One region of the Janibacter sp. DB-40 genome, then DNA from elsewhere that is predicted to be linked to it. Evidence: riboswitches for the same ligand, from Rfam matches in the RefSeq annotation. Region 1 holds a riboswitch; the other holds the start of a gene.
The links. Region 1 has a riboswitch for cyclic di-AMP ahead of PVE36_RS15200 (NlpC/P60 family protein). Riboswitches for the same ligand answer to the same signal wherever they lie in the genome.
Positions count from the first base shown of each region.

Region 1 (7,726 bases):
CACTGCTTGAGCGTCGAGAGCTTGCCCAGGTAGGGGACGGAGCCGTTGTCGACCTGGTCGTTGACCTCGAGGTCGGCGAAGCCGTCGCCCCCCTCGTAGCGGACGGCCATGTAGAAGACCATCCGCGCGACATCGCCCTTGACCGCATCGCGCGGCTCCCACGAGTCCGAGTCGTGGTAGCTGCCGGTGGCCTCGTCGTGGGGCTCGCCGCCGTCGTCGAAGTCGAGGTTGCCGCGGGAGGAGTTGACGGTCGTGTCGGTGGGCCGCAGGTGGTGCAGGTCCGTCCCCGGCCCCATGGTCGTGCCGAGGTCACCGTGGCTCTTGGGCCACACGTGCTCGCGGTTCCAGTTGTCGACGCCGCCCCCGTTGTTGGACTTCGGGGAGGACTCGCCGGAGTACAGCAGGATGACGTCGCCCGTGCTCTGCGGGTTCTCGTCGACGTCCTTGATGCCCTCCCAGACGTCGTCGTAGCTCAGGACGGTCTGGTTGCTGATGATCCGGTTGAGCTCGGCACGCAGCGCCTCGCCGGTCAGGCCCTCGGTGCCGTCGTAGTAGCCGCCCGGATCCGGGTCGCCCGGGTCGCCGGGGTCACCGGGGTCGCCCGAGCCGTCGACGAGCTCGATCGAGCCGGTGTCCTTCAGCCCGCCGTGGGCGAAGTAGGACTCCAGGTCACCGGTGACGTCCACCTGCTCGCCGAGGTTGTCGGGGTTGGTCTGCAGGCCCCACTGCGAGCGCAGCGTCGAGGGGACCTGCACGTAGAGCATCCGCGAGGTGTCGGTCTCGCCCGGGCTCGCCGCGATCGCGATCGCGTAGTCGTTCGGGAAGTCGCTCGTGACCACCCGCTCGCTCGAGACCGGTTGACCCACGACGTACCCACGCACCGTCTGCGTGCTCCCGTCCTGCCGCACCAGGGCCTCGGCGACGGTGAGTGGCGTGGCGACTGCCGCAGAGGCCGTGGCACTCGGCGCGGTGACCGCCGAGGTCGGAGCGGCCGCGGCGACCGGGCCGGTGAGCAGGACGGCTGCACCGGTGGCGGCGAGCAGGCGGAGACGACGGGGTGTCATGGGGCGACCTCGGGGACGACGAAGGGGGTGGGCCACCACTCATCGTGGCGGCCCACCCCCTTCGCGCGGGTGAACGGTGGGTCAGGACTCCGTCCCGATATGACCCTCAGATGGTCGCGGCGTCGATGACGAAGCGGTAGCGCACGTCGGAGGCGACGACGCGGTCCCAGGCCTCGTTGACCTTCTCCGCGGGGATGACCTCGATCTTGGCGCCGATGCCCTTCTCCGCGCAGAAGTCGAGCATCTCCTGGGTCTCGGGGATGCCGCCGATGTTGGACCCGGCGAGGGACTTGCCGCCCATGATCAGCGAGAAGGCCGGCACGTCGAAGGGCTCGACCGGGCCGCCGACGTTGACCACGGTGCCCTCCGGGGCGAGCATCGACAGGTACTTCTTCATCGGCAGCTTCGCGCTGACCGTGTTGAGGATCAGGTCGAACTTCCCGCGCAGGTCGGTGAAGGTCTCCTCGTCACTCGTCGCGCGGTAGTCGACGGCCCCGAAGGCCAGCCCGTCCTCCTGCTTCTTCAGCGACTGGGACAGCACGGTCACCTCGGCGCCGAGCGCGACGGCGAGCTGCACGCCCATGTGGCCGAGCCCGCCGAGGCCGACGACGGCGACCTTCGTGCCCTCGCCGACGTGCCAGCGGCGCAGCGGCGACCAGGTGGTGATGCCGGCGCACAGCAGGGGCGCGGCGACGTCGAGCTCCAGTCCGTCGGGGATGCGCAGCACGAAGTCCTCGGTGACCACGACGTGCGTCGAGTACCCGCCCTGGGTGATCGTGCCGTCGCGGTCGGTCGCGGCGTAGGTGCCGATCTGCTCCGGGCAGTACTGCTGGTTGCCCGCCTTGCAGGCGTCGCACTCACCGCAGGAGTTGACCAGGCAGCCGACGCCGACGCGGTCCCCGACGGCGTGGCTGGTCACCGCGGAGCCGACCTCGGCGACGGTGCCGGCGATCTCGTGGCCGACGACGAGCGGGTAGGGGACCTCGCCCCACTCGCTGCGGGCGGTGTGGATGTCGCTGTGGCAGATGCCGGCGTAGGCGATCTCGATGAGGACGTCGTGCTCGCCGAGGTCACGGCGCTCGATGGTCGTCGGGGTCAGGGGTTCGGTGGCGGAGGGGGCCGCCCAGGCCTTCACGGTGCGCACGGGTGCGCTCCTCTCGTGGACGAAGGGGGTTCCCGCCCAGTCAACTCCTCACCCGCGTCATCGGCAAACCGCGTCGGCGCCACCTACAGCGAGGCGAGCACCAGGGTCGCCGCGAAGACGACACCCGTGATGACGAGCGTCACGGTGGTGAACCCCATGACGTCGCGGATGCGCAGCCGCGCGATCGCGAGCATCGGCAGCGCCCAGAACGGCTGGATCATGTTCGTCCACTGGTCTCCGTAGGACACGCCCATGACGACGATCGCCGGGTCGACACCGAGCTGCTTGGCGGCGTCGAGGAAGATCGGCGCCTGGATCGCGAACTGGCCACCACCCGAGGGCACGAAGACGTTGACGATGCCACCGGCGAGGAAGGCCCACAGCCCGAGGGTCGAGTCGGTGGAGATGGAGACGAAGAAGTCCGCGAGGATCGTGACCAGCCCGGTGGCGGTCATGATGCCCATGATCCCGGCGTAGAGGGGGAACTGCACGAGGATCTCGCCGACGTTCGCGGCGGCCTTGCTGACCAGCTGACCGAGCTCTCGCGCGTTGCGCACGAGCAGCAGCACGAGGCAGAGGAAGGTCCAGTTGACGATGTCCAGCGTGAGCGCCATCCCCTCCTGGGCGAAGTAGACGACGAGGTAGGCCAGCAGGAAGAGGCCGATGACGAGCGTCACGCCGCGGGAGGTGTCGATGCGGTCGGCCGGGGTCGAGCCCTCCGTCGTCTCGATGGGGTCGTTGCCCTGCGCGTCCTCGAGCGAGGCCCCCTTCGGCAGCTCGACGATGCGGTCGTCCCTGCTCGGGGCCATGAGCATCATCGCGCCGACGACGACCACCACGGTCGCCACCGCACCGATGATGTTCCACGAGGCGAAGATCGTCTCGCTGACGGGGATGGTGCGCCCGATCTGCTCCTCGACGAAGCTGCCGGGGGTCGCGGCCGCCAGCGGGCCCGAGCCGGAGTAGCCCATGTGCCAGACGACGAAGCCGGAGTAGCCGGCGGCGACGAGCAGCGGGTAGTGCAGCCGGATGCCACGGTCACGACCGACGCGGGCCACCTCGATGGACAGCAGGGCGGCCACCACGAGCCCCAGTCCCCAGGTGAAGAGCGAGGCCACCGCGGCGCAGAGGGCGACGAAGCCGTATGCCTGCGCCGGGGTGCGCGGCACCCGGGCGAGGCGCTCGAGGAGCCGCCGCACCGGCCCGGTGTTGGCGAGCATGTAGCCCAGGAGCAGCACCAGCGCCATCTGGGTCATGAAGGCCAGCAGACCGGTCAGCCCGTCACCCCACGCCCTGACCACCTCGGTCGGGCCGCTGTCGGTGGCCAGCAGCGCCCCCACCGCGACGATGGCCGTGAGGACGACCGCGAAGACGAAGGCCGTGGGCAGGTACCGCTCGGCGAGACGGACCAGCGGCCGGGAGACGACCTTGAGCATGACGGGGCTCCTGTGTCTGGTGTGGCGTGGACCACCACAGGCTAGGACAGGCGATCCTGCGTCAGGGGCCGGGCGCGACCAGCAGCCGCAGCAGGGGCGCGGCGTCGGCGGGCAGGTCGGCGGCGGGGTCGAGCCAGCGCACCTCCTCGATCTCGGCCGCCGGCACCACCTCCGGCCGGGAGCGCCCCGTCAGGTGCGGGTGGCTGAAGACGCTGGCGATGAGCGGGCGGCCCGCCTCGTTGGCGGCCGCGGTGCGGTGCACCGCGACGAGGTCGAGCAGCTCCGGCTCGAGCACCAGCCCCAGCTCCTCCTCGACCTCGCGCACCGCACACCGCTCCGGCGCCTCGCCCGGCTCCGGCTTGCCGCCCGGGTGCATGAAGGAGGTCGTCCCCTTCTTGCGGACGGTCAGCACGTGCCCGTCCGCGTCCTCGAGCACGACGGCGCTGACGACGATCGCGTCACCGACGTCGCGCGGGCGGTCCGACGCCAGGGCGGCGTAGGCGAGGGAGTCAGTCCATTCCCCCTTGCTCCACCAGTCCTGCCGCCCCCGGGTCTCCAGACGCATCCCGAGGCGCTCGCACAGGGCCGCCGAAGCAGTGTTGCGCGCGTCCATCTGCGCGCTGATGCGGTGCATCCCGTAGTGGGCGAAGCCGGCTTCGAGGACCGCGGCCGCCGCCTCCGTCGCGAAGCCGCGCCCCGCGACGTCCGGGTGGAAGGTCCAGCCGATCTCCCCCTTCGCCCCGGTCTCGTCGGTGGCCCACAGGGCGACGTCGCCGATGACCCGGCCCTCGTGCTCGACGACGAGGGCGAGGGCGCGCGTCGGCGTCTCGATACCGGTGCGCGCGAGGCGCTTGGCGAGGTCCTCGCGACCCGACTCCCGCGACCACGGGTGGGTCAGGAGATAGCGCGCGACGTCTGGGATCGAGTAGTAGGCCAGCAGGGCGTCGAGGTCCGACTCGGCATGAGGACGCAGGATCAGTCGCTCGGTGCGGATCGGCAGGAAGGGGGTGGGCACGGCGTTCAGGATGCCCGCCGGAGGGGCGGTCGGTCACGTCCGCATCCGGGCGTTCCGCCCACCGCCGCTCGGCCCGAGTCCCCCGGCATAGCGCATCCGGAGCGAACCTGACCGTTACCTGAGTGCGGCGTTCAGATTTCTTGACCCCACCGTGACCATTTCGTGTCCTGATGGGCTAGTCTCAACTTCGCCACCGCATCCAGCGGAGGCGCGGTGTGGTCGCCGAGCCCTGCCACCCACACCGGCACTGCACAAACAGGAAGTGGCAGGAACGGGGGACCCAGGACCTCTGGCCGACAGGCCTCGGGGTGAAGTCTCCGGCCCGGACACCCGGGCCACGGACGGGATGTCTCCATCCCAACCCGACAGCTAACCCCGTAGGCGCAGGAGAGCACGATGACCCAGTTCTATGCCGGTCGCCACCGCGCGCCGCAGCAGCCCACCGTCCGCAAGACCGGCCTGAGCATCGCCGCCGCCGCAGCGCTCAGCCTCACGGCCCCCGCCCTGCTCACCACCGGCAGCGCCTCCGCGGCGCCGGCCACCGTGAGCGCGCCGTCGGTCAAGAGCACGCCGAGCACCTTCTCCGACATCGTCGGCTACGGCGACCGCGGCTCCGTGGTGCGCGCGATCCAGCGCGTCGTCGGCACCAGCGTCGACGGCATCTTCGGCCCCGCGACGCTCGCCGCCGTCAAGGACTACCAGGCCGACAACGGCCTGGCCGTCGACGGCGTCGTCGGCCCGCGCACCGGCTCCGAGATGGGCCTGGGCGGCTCGACCTCCAGCACCTCGACCCGCGTCGCGAGCAGCACCTCGAACTTCACCGGCGTCGTCCGCTACGGCGACCGCGGCTCGCTCGTGCGCGAGGTCCAGCGCGCCGTCGGCACCAGCGTCGACGGCGTCTTCGGCCCCGCGACGCTCTCGGCCGTCAAGCGCTTCCAGGCCGACAACGGCCTGGCCGTCGACGGCGTCGTCGGCCCGCGCACCGGCTCGGCCATGGGCCTGCAGGGGTCGACGTCCTCCTCGCCCACCCGCGCCTCGCGCACGGCCACCCGCACCGCGATCTCCAGCAACAGCTCGGTCCTCGGCACCGCGGCGAGCCTCGTCGGCACCCCGTACCGCTACGGCGGCACGACCCCCTCCGGCTTCGACTGCTCCGGCTTCACCCAGTACGTCTTCGCCAAGCACGGCATCTCCCTGCCGCGTACGGCCGAGCAGCAGCGACAGGCCGCCACGCGCGTCTCCTCGCCGCAGCCGGGTGACCTCGTCTTCTTCGGGGCCCCCGCGTACCACATGGGCATCTACGCCGGGAACGGCATGATGTACGACTCCGGCAACTCCCGCGTGCCGGTCTCCAAGCGCGCGATCTGGACCTCGAACGTGACCTACGGTCGCGTCTGATCCACCCCCGACGACGACGGGCCCCGACCACCACGGTCGGGGCCCGTCGTCGTCCGCAGCCATGAGTCCCCGGACGAGAGGGCACGGGGGCTCCGTGGGCGCAGGTCGCCCAGCGACCGTGACCCCCGGACGTCGGCCTAGGCTGGTGAGCGATGCCCACCGACGCTGCGGAGACGACATGAGCGGGACACCCAAGCTGTCCGACGAGTCCCTGCGGCACTTCGCCCGGATCCGCGAGGACTTCACCCGGATGATGCTCGGCTACCGCTTCGGCATGGAGCAGGTGGCCACCCGGCTGGACATCCTGCGCGAGGAGTTCACCGAGCTGCACCAGGACAACCCGATCGAGCACATCTCAAGCCGCCTGAAGAGCCCGGAGAGCATCATCGCCAAGGCCGCCCGGCAGGGCGTGGAGCTGGAGATCGAGGCCCTGCGCGCAGGCATCACCGACATCGCCGGCATCCGCGTGGTCTCCCCCTTCGTCGCCGACCTCTACCGGCTGGTCGACTCGCTCACCGCGCAGCCCGACATCACGGTGCGCACCGTCAAGGACTACGTCGCCCGGCCCAAGCCCAACGGCTACCGCTCCCTCCACCTCATCCTCGAGATCCCCGTCTTCCTGTCCTCGGGACCCGTGCAGGTCCCCGTGGAGGTGCAGTTCCGGACGGTCGCGATGGACTTCTGGGCGAGCACGGAGCACAAGATCTTCTACAAGTACGAGGGTGACGTCCCCTCCGGCCTGCGCCGGCGGATCACCGAGGCGGCCGCGACCGCGGCCCGCATGGACGAGGAGATGGCCGACCTGCTGCGAGCGGTCCACGGTGACGCCGAGGGCAGCCCGGTCGAGGGCCGGGTCCACGACCGCGAGCGCCGCTGACGAGAAGTCACCCGACGAGGGCCTGTCGTTACCATTTCGTGACCTTATGGCTTACGGTGGTCCGCGGTTCCGAGATGCAGCGGAACCCCGTCGGGACCGCCGTGTCCTGCCGACCCCGGCGGTCCCCTGTTCGACACAGGCAGGAGCGGGCTCCCGGCAGGCCGGTGGTCCCGCAGGCGTGAGGAGACTCGCATGACCACCACGTTCTATGCCGGGCGCCACCGCGCAGTCCGCACGGCCCCGAGCACGACCCAGCGCGCCGGAGTCGGCGTCCTCGCCGCAGCCGCCCTCAGCCTGGGCGCGACCACCATGACCGCGACGAGCGCCTCCGCCAACGCGGGCGGCCCCACCGGCAGCGCACCGGCACCGACGAGCACGACGGTGTCGAGCGACTCGTCGGGCTTCGACGGCTACGTGCGCGTCGGCGACACGGGCGCCGTCGTCGAGGAGATCCAGCAGGAGGTCGGCGCCACCGAGGACGGCGTCTTCGGTTCCGAGACCGAGCAGGCCGTCGAGGCCTGGCAGGGCGACAACGGCCTCGCCGTCGACGGCGTCGTCGGCCCGAGGACCGGCTCCGCGATGGGCCTGGACGGTGCGACCGGCTCCACCGGCTCCACGGGCTCCACGTCCGGCGACTCGGATGCAACCGCCACGAGCGGCGGCGCCACCTCCGTCGAGGGTGACGCCGAGTCCTCCTCGCTCCTGGCCACGGCCGAGAGCCTCGTCGGGACCCCGTACGTGTACGGCGGCGAGGACCCGTCCGGCTTCGACTGCTCCGGCTTCACCCAGTAC
Region 1 is NZ_CP120360.1:3,154,598-3,162,323, forward strand. It holds gene PVE36_RS15175 (endonuclease) at 1-1,064, opposite strand, end outside; gene PVE36_RS15180 (NAD(P)-dependent alcohol dehydrogenase) at 1,171-2,208, opposite strand; gene PVE36_RS15185 (TIGR00366 family protein) at 2,292-3,644, opposite strand; gene PVE36_RS16270 (GNAT family N-acetyltransferase) at 3,706-4,659, opposite strand; cyclic di-AMP (ydaO/yuaA leader) riboswitch at 4,889-5,058, shown strand; gene PVE36_RS15200 (NlpC/P60 family protein) at 5,056-6,057, shown strand; gene PVE36_RS15205 (GTP pyrophosphokinase family protein) at 6,236-6,934, shown strand; gene PVE36_RS15210 (NlpC/P60 family protein) at 7,127-7,726, shown strand, end outside.

Region 2 (7,726 bases), 610 kb from region 1:
GGGGGCGCTGCTCGCCGTCGCGCTCGTCATGGCCATCGGCAACGGCCTCGGTGCGGGGATCGTCATGACCCTCGGGGCGGACGCCGCCCCGCGGCAGGACCGGGCCCAGTTCCTCGGGGCGTGGCGGCTCATGGGGGAGGCCGGGAACGCGAGCGGGTCGCTCGGGCTGAGCGCCGTCACCGCGCTGGTCTCGCTGCCCGCCGCGGCCGTCTCGCTCGGGGTCGTCGGTCTCGCCGGTCTGGGGTGGGCGAGGGTGTTCGTCTCCCGGGCCGATCGGGAGCGGGTGGGCGGCCCCGCGGACGGGCCCGGACGCTGGACGGACAAGGCATGATGGAGCCTGTGAAGGATCTCATCGACACCACGGAGATGTACCTCCGCACGATCTTCGAGCTCGAGGAGGAGGGCATCCCCCCGATGCGTGCCCGCATCGCGGAGCGTCTGGGCCACTCGGGGCCGACCGTCTCGCAGACGATCGCCCGGATGGAGCGGGACGGCCTCGTCAGCCTGGGGGCCAACCGCCAGCTCGTGCTCTCCGCCGAGGGCCAGCAGCTGGCGACGCGCGTGATGCGCAAGCACCGCCTCGCCGAGCGCCTGCTCGTCGACGTCATCGGCCTGGAGTGGGAGCACGTCCACGAGGAGGCCTGCCGGTGGGAGCACGTGATGAGCGAGCGGGTGGAGCGCAAGATCCTCGGGATCCTGCCCGACCACCGCGAGTCGCCCTACGGGACCCCGATCCCGGGTCTGGACGAGCTGCTCAGCGGTGAGGACGAGGTCGACGACTACCTGGAGGGCATGACGAGCCTGAGCGTGGCCGTGGAGTCGGGCCCCGTGGGGGACGTCCGGGTACGCCGCATCGGCGAGCCGGCCCAGGTCGACACCGACGCCCTGACCCTGCTCACCGAGGCGCAGTTGCGTCCCGGGGTGGTCGTCCAGGTCTCGCTCGACGACGAGGACCGGATCCTCGTCCAGCGCGACGGCGCGGACGTCGCCGATGCAGTGGCCCTGCCCCGCGAGGTCGCCGACCACGTCTTCGTCGAGGCCGTCGCGCGGTGACTCCTGACCGCGTCCGGTACCTTCCGTGACCGTGGCGTGACATCCCCGTGATCTCCATGTACGGTCGGGGCGTCCGCCTCCCCTGGGCGGATCCGTCGAGCGGCGCCGAGTCCTGCCACCGCGACTGACGGGCTTTGACGAACACCGCTTGGCAGGAGCGGGGGACCCACATCGGGGCATCGCAGATGCCCCTCGGGGTGAAGTCCCGCGGAGACGGGTCACCACGGTGACCTGCCGCCACGGGACCGGGCCGCACCTCTGGCCCGAACCCGACAGCTGACCTCGTAGGCGGGAGAGGTAGACAACTGTGTCCCACAACGTCGGGCGCCACCGCGCCCCCGGTCGCTACAACCCGGCCACCGAGCTCGGCCAGATCATCACCGAGGCCGGCACGCCACTGGCCAAGGGATCGGCCGTCATCGCCGCATCCGGTGGCCTCGTGGCCGCGATCGCCATCCCCGCGCAGGCGAGCCCCGTCGACACCGTGCCCGCGCCGCAGGCCGTCAGCGCCGTGCAGGCCAACGCCTCCGACCGGGCCGTCACGGCGCTCGAGCAGACCGCGGCCGTGACCGCTCCCGCGGCGAAGGCCTCCGAGAAGGCCACCGAGTCCTTCGGCAAGGTCGCCGTCGAGCCCGTCGCCAAGCCCACTGGCCCCACCGAGGCGGAGCTGCGCGAGCGCGCCGAGCGCGAGGCCGCGGAGCGTGAGCAGGAGGCCGCTGCCGAGCAGGCCGCCCAGGAGCAGGAGGCCCAGGAGCAGGCCGAGGAGCGCCAGGAGTCGGCCCCGAGCCGCTCGCAGGAGCGTCAGGCCCCCTCGCAGGGTTCGTCCGAGCCGAGCGCCCCGGCCCCCGCCCCGGCGCCGTCCTCCGGTGGCGTCATCGGCATCGCCAAGCAGTACATCGGCACGCCCTACGTCTACGGCGGCACCACCCCCTCCGGCTTCGACTGCTCCGGCTTCACCCAGTACGTCTTCGCCAAGGCGGGCATCTCCCTCCCGCGCACGACCGAGGCGCAGCGCCAGATGGCCACCCCGGTGTCCGACCCGCAGCCGGGCGACCTCGTCTTCTTCGGCGCGCCCGCGTACCACATGGGCATCTACGTCGGTGACGGGATGATGATCGACTCCCCGCGCAGCGGCAAGTCCGTCAGCATCCGACCGGTCTTCAGCGGCGTCTCCGGCTACGGCCGCGTCTGATCGACCTCAGCGAAGGGGGCGAAGGGAAGACTCTCCCTTCGCCCCCTTCGTCATGTCCCGGGGCGACCGGACGCCAGCGCGGACGAAGGAAAGCGATCGCCCTTGGCGCGACGTCCGCACGACCGGATCCGTTCCCGCCACCGGGTGCACGGTGCGGACGTCGGCCTGAGCCGGGCGACCCCTTCCCTTCGTCCACCTGACGTGGTGGGCAGCCCTATCGCTGCATGCGGCGGTAGGCGTCGCCGAGCTCGTCGATGTGCAGGAGGTCGTCCTCGGTGACGCCGCTGCGGTAACCCGAGCGGCCGAGCATGTGCGCGGCGACGGGGGCGGTCAGGCCCTGGGCGCCGATGACGATGAGCAGCGTGGCCACGGCGGCCCAGGTGCGCACCGTCAGGGCCAGTCCCAGCAGGATCAGCAGCAGGCCGAGGGTCTGCGGCTTCGTCGCGGAGTGCATCCGCGCGAAGAGGTCGGGCAGGCGGACCAGGCCGACGGCGCCGATGAACGCGAGCAGCGCGCCGAGCAGCAGCGAGATCGCCCCGGCGATGTCGAAGAGAGTGGCCCAGGTCATTCCACGTCCTCCTTCCGGCCCATGAAGCGGGCCACGGACACCGAGCCGACGAAGCCGGTGAGGCTGAAGACGACGAGGATCGGCAAGGCTGCCGCGTCCCCGCTGCGCACGATCTGGGTGGCGAGGATGCCGGTGACGATGACGATGATGACGTCGAGGCACAGGGCCCGGTCGAGGTTGGTCGGGCCGAGGGCCACGCGGGTCAGGGTCAGGCCGGATGCGGCGAGGAGCAGCCCCATGGCGAGGCCGAGGATGATGTTCATGCGTCCTCCTTCGCGGTGGTCTCGTCATTGACGGCCGCGAGCTCCTCCGGGGATCCGAGGGCGCGCACGACGCGGGTCTCGACCGCGAGGACGTCCTCGCGCAGCTCCTCGAGCCCCTCGGGGGTGGTGACGTGGAAGCCGTGGACGTAGAGGACGTTGGCCGTTCGGCGGGCCTCGACGACGATCGACCCGGGGACCAGCGAGACGAGCGCGGAGATGATCGTCATGTACAGCTCGTTGCGCACCCGCAGCTGCACCTCGACGATCGACCCGCCCTTGGGCGGATGCCGGTCGAGCGTGGCGATGCTGACCTCGATCGCCGCGCTGACGAGGTCGACGAAGAAGCGGGTCGTGAGCACGACCAGGGGCCAGGGGTGGATCCGACCGAAGTACTGGATCGACGGCAGCGGGAAGATCTGGGTGATCACCGCACCGATGATCAGACCGTTGACGGCGTTGCCGATGGTGATCCGGTCCCACAGCAGGACCCAGATGACGGCGAGCGCGATGATGGCGCGTGGCTGGAACCCGCCACGGGCGCGGGAGGAGATGCGTTGACCGATCCGGCGGGGGCTCATCGTCCCTCCTCCTTCGGCAGCACGACCTGGACGTAGGAGTCACGGGAGATCATCTGCTCGGCGGCCGCGTCCGTGTATCGGAAGAGCGGCCCGGCGAAGACGGACAGCCCGATGCTGAAGACGACGACGGCCGTGGCCCCGCCGAGCATCGCCGGCGGCATGTCGCGACGCACCGCGACGGGCTTGGTCGGCGGAGTGATCGGTGTCTGGGGGCGCTGCGCGGCCACCGTGGCGCCGATGGCGTCGCTGAGCCGGCCCCACGAGGGGGTGAGGGCGGGCATCTCGAGCGTGTGGTGCTCAGCGCCCTCGGTCCGCGGGCGCCAGAAGGCGTAGCTCCACGTCTTGGCGATGGCGTAGAGGGTCAGCAGCGAGGTGACGACCGAGCCGCCGACGAGCAGCCACGCCGTCACCCCGCCGACGTCGACGCCGCCCTGGATGAGCGCGACCTTGCCGACGAAGCCGGAGAAGGGCGGGATGCCGGCGAGGTTCATCGCCGGGACGAAGAAGAGGAAGGCCAGCACGGGTGCCCCGGCGGCGAGCCCACCGAGCCGGTCGATGATCGTCGAGCCGCCCGCTCGCTCGATCAGGCCGGCGATGAGGAAGAGCGCGGTCTGCACGGTGATGTGGTGGGCGATGTAGTAGACCGCGGCCGACAGTCCCGCCTCGGTCGCCAGCCCCACGCCGAAGAGCATGTACCCGATGTGGCTGACGAGGGTGAAGGAGAGCATGCGCTTGATGCCCGGCTGGGCCACGGCCCCGAGGATGCCGACGATCATGGTCACCAGCCCGGCGCCCATGACCAGGATGGTGAGCGACGAGTCCGGGAAGAGCAGGAACTGGGTCCGGATGATCGCGTAGACGCCGACTTTGGTGAGCAGCCCGGCGAAGACCGCGCTCACCGGCGCGGACGCGGAGGGGTAGCTGTCCGGCAGCCACGCCGACATCGGGAAGATCGCGGCCTTGATCCCGAAGACGGTGAGCAGCAGCAGCTGCAGGGCCAGCGCGACGGTCGAGTCGATCTCCGGCAGGCGGACGGACAGCTGGGCGAGGTTGACCGTGCCGGCGGCCGCGTACACGCCGGCGATGGCGACGAGGAAGAGGAAGGAGGAGACCATCGAGACGATGACGTAGGTGGTCCCCGCGCGGATCCGCGTGCCGCTGCCCCCGAGGGTGAGCAGCACGAAGGACGCGAAGAGCAGCATCTCGAAGCTGACGAAGAGGTTGAACAGGTCGCCGGCGAGGAAGGCGTTGGACACGCCGGCCGAGAGGACGAGGTAGGTGGGGAAGTAGATCGCCAGTGGTGAGTCCTCGTCTCCGTCGGCGACCCCCTGGCCGATGGCGAAGACGAGCACGGTCAGGATGACGAAGCTGCTGACGAGCAGCATCAGCGCCGAGAGCCGGTCGGCGACCAGGGTGATGCCCAGGGGCTCCCGCCACGCGCCGAGCCACAGGGCCATCGCACCCTCGGAGTGCGTGTGCCACATCAGCAGGACCGCGACACCGAGGCTGGCGGTGAGGACGAGCAGGCTGATGGCGACTTGGGCGCGCTGGGAGCGGCGGGCCACGAGGGTCAGGGCGGCGCCGAGCAGCGGGAGCAGCACCGGGAGGGGGAGGACGTTGACCATGCTCATGCGGTGGCGTCCTCCTCTTCGGCCTCGGTCGTGGACTGGGTGTCCGGGTCGTAGGTGCTGGAGGTCTGGTCACGCTCGGCGAGCCGCTTGATCAGCTCGTCCTCGGCGTCGTCGGGCACGTCGTCGCTACCGGTGATGCGCCACTGCCGGTAGGCCAGCGACAGCACGAAGGCGACCGAGGCCAGGGCGATGACGATCGCGGTGAGGACCATCGCCTGGGGGAGGGGGTCGCTCATCTCCTCCGGCGGGCGTGCACCGACGAAGGGCGCTCCCTTCGCCGGCCCGGAGGCCACGAGGTACAGGGTGGCGACGCCGTTGCTGGCGAGCACGATGCCGAGCAGGACCTGGGTCAGCGCGCGCTCGAGGAGCAGGTACGCCCCGGCGGCGACGAGGAATCCGGCGACGATGACGAGCGTGAGGCTGGGTTCGATGGCGTTCATGCGGCGATCCGGTCCTCCTCGGTGTGGCGGTCCACGCCTGCGCCGAGGGAGCGCACGACGTCGAGCGCGAGGCCGGTGACGATCAGGTAGACGCCGATGTCGAAGACCAGGGCGGTGACGAACTTGACGTCACCCCAGACCGGCACGGTCACGTCGACGACGTACGACTGCAGGACGGTCCCGCCGAAGGCGAGGGGGAGCAGCGCCGCCATCGCGGAGACCGCCAGGCCGGCGCCGAGCACGGCACCGGCGCCGACGGGGGCGGCGTGGTCGAGCTCGTAGCGTCCTCCGGCGAGGTACCGGGCGAGCAGGGCGAGCCCGAGGGTGAGGCCACCGGCGAAGCCGCCGCCGGCCTGGTTGTGCCCGGCGAAGAGCAGGTAGAGCGACAGCGCAATCATCACGTGGAAGACCAGCCGGGTGGCGGTCTCGAGGATGACCGAACGGCGCTCGCGGGAGAGGGTCGAGGCGACCGTCTTCTCGTAGTCGCCGCGACGGGTCCAGGTGCGCTCGATCTCGTGGGAGCGGAGGAAGACGAGGCTGGCGATGCCGGTGGCGGCCGCGACGAGGACGGTGATCTCGCCGAGGGTGTCCCAGGCGCGGATGTCGACGAGGGTCACGTTGACGACGTTGCGGCCGTGGCCGAAGTCGTACGCCTCCCCGGGAAACGCCTTGGAGATCGGCGCCTCGACCCGTGCGTTGGCGGCGACGACGGTCAGGATGCTCACCGACGCCCCGAGGGCGCCCGCGAGGAGCATGCGCCAGTACCGCAGCCAGGGACGGCGGGTGCTGCGGGGGCGACGCCGGAAGTCCGTGGGCAGCTTGCGCAGGACGAGGACGAAGAGCACGAGCGAGAAGGTCTCGACGAGGATCTGCGTCAGCGCCAGGTCGGGCGCGCCGTGCACCTGGAAGAGCAGCGCGAGCCCGTACCCGGTGAGGCCGACGAACATCACCGACTGCAGGCGGTTGCGCGATCGGACGGCGAGGATGGTGGCGGCGATGATGAAGAACGCGACGACGGCCTGGGTCAGGCTGTCCCAGGGCCGCACCGACGAGCCGGACAGGGTGGAGGCGGCGACGATGCCGGGCAGGAAGATGACGACGCCGAAGATCGTGCCGAGGTAGGTCGGCAGCGACCCGCCCTGCGAGAGGGCGGTGATCTCGACGGCGAAGCGGTCGAGGGCCCGCATGAACCGCTGGTAGACCCGCTCGGCGTCGACGACGCGGGGGAGGGCGGACTGGAAGCGGGCGAAGGGGGCCCGCCAGACGAAGAGGAGCGCACCGGCGCCGATGGCCAGGGTGGACAACCCGAGGGCGGGGGTCAAGCCGTGCCACAGCGCCAGCTCCTCCGGGGTGCTCCCGGGCAGCGTCGAGACGTGGGGGGTGAAGGCCTCGGTGAGCCAACCGCCCATGAAGCCCTCGACGACGGTGAGGGTGGCGAGGACGACCGGGGCGATGAGCAGTGCGTTCGAGGCGGCGAAGGGGGTGGGGCTGGGGGCGGCGCCCGTCGTCGACTTCGTGACGAAGGCACCCCAGATGAAGCGGGCCGAGTACGCGACGGTCATGGTGCTGCCGATACCGAGCCCGATGACCAGGAAGAGCCCACCCCACGTGCCGAGGGGGGCGGCGACGGACTCGACGGCGGCGGCCAGGGAGGATTCCTTGGCGACGAAGCCGATGAAGGGGGGCAGTCCGGCCATCGATGCCGCCGAGATGGTGGCGGTGGTGGCCAGGACCGGTAGGCGACGACCGAGTCCGTGCAGCTCGGTCAGGTCACGGGTGCCGGTCCCCTTGTCGATGATGCCGACGGTGAAGAAGAGGGTGGACTTGAACAGGGCGTGCGAGAGGACGAGCGCGAGCGCAGCCAGGGCGGCCGCCTTGCTGCCGACACCCGACAGCGCGGTCATCATGCCCAGCTGGCTGACGGTGCCGTAGGCGAGCAGGAGCTTGATGTCGTCCTGCTGCAGGGCGCGCCAGGCTCCGATGATCATCGTGCCGATGCCC
Region 2 is NZ_CP120360.1:415,871-423,596, forward strand. It holds gene PVE36_RS02010 (MFS transporter) at 1-331, shown strand, start outside; gene PVE36_RS02015 (metal-dependent transcriptional regulator) at 331-1,053, shown strand; cyclic di-AMP (ydaO/yuaA leader) riboswitch at 1,186-1,359, shown strand; gene PVE36_RS02020 (C40 family peptidase) at 1,361-2,245, shown strand; gene mnhG (monovalent cation/H(+) antiporter subunit G) at 2,460-2,813, opposite strand; gene PVE36_RS02030 (monovalent cation/H+ antiporter complex subunit F) at 2,810-3,076, opposite strand; gene PVE36_RS02035 (Na+/H+ antiporter subunit E) at 3,073-3,654, opposite strand; gene PVE36_RS02040 (Na+/H+ antiporter subunit D) at 3,651-5,285, opposite strand; gene PVE36_RS02045 (Na(+)/H(+) antiporter subunit C) at 5,282-5,725, opposite strand; gene PVE36_RS02050 (Na+/H+ antiporter subunit A) at 5,722-7,726, opposite strand, start outside.
Region 2: another riboswitch for cyclic di-AMP. It lies ahead of PVE36_RS02020 (C40 family peptidase); the one in region 1 lies ahead of PVE36_RS15200 (NlpC/P60 family protein).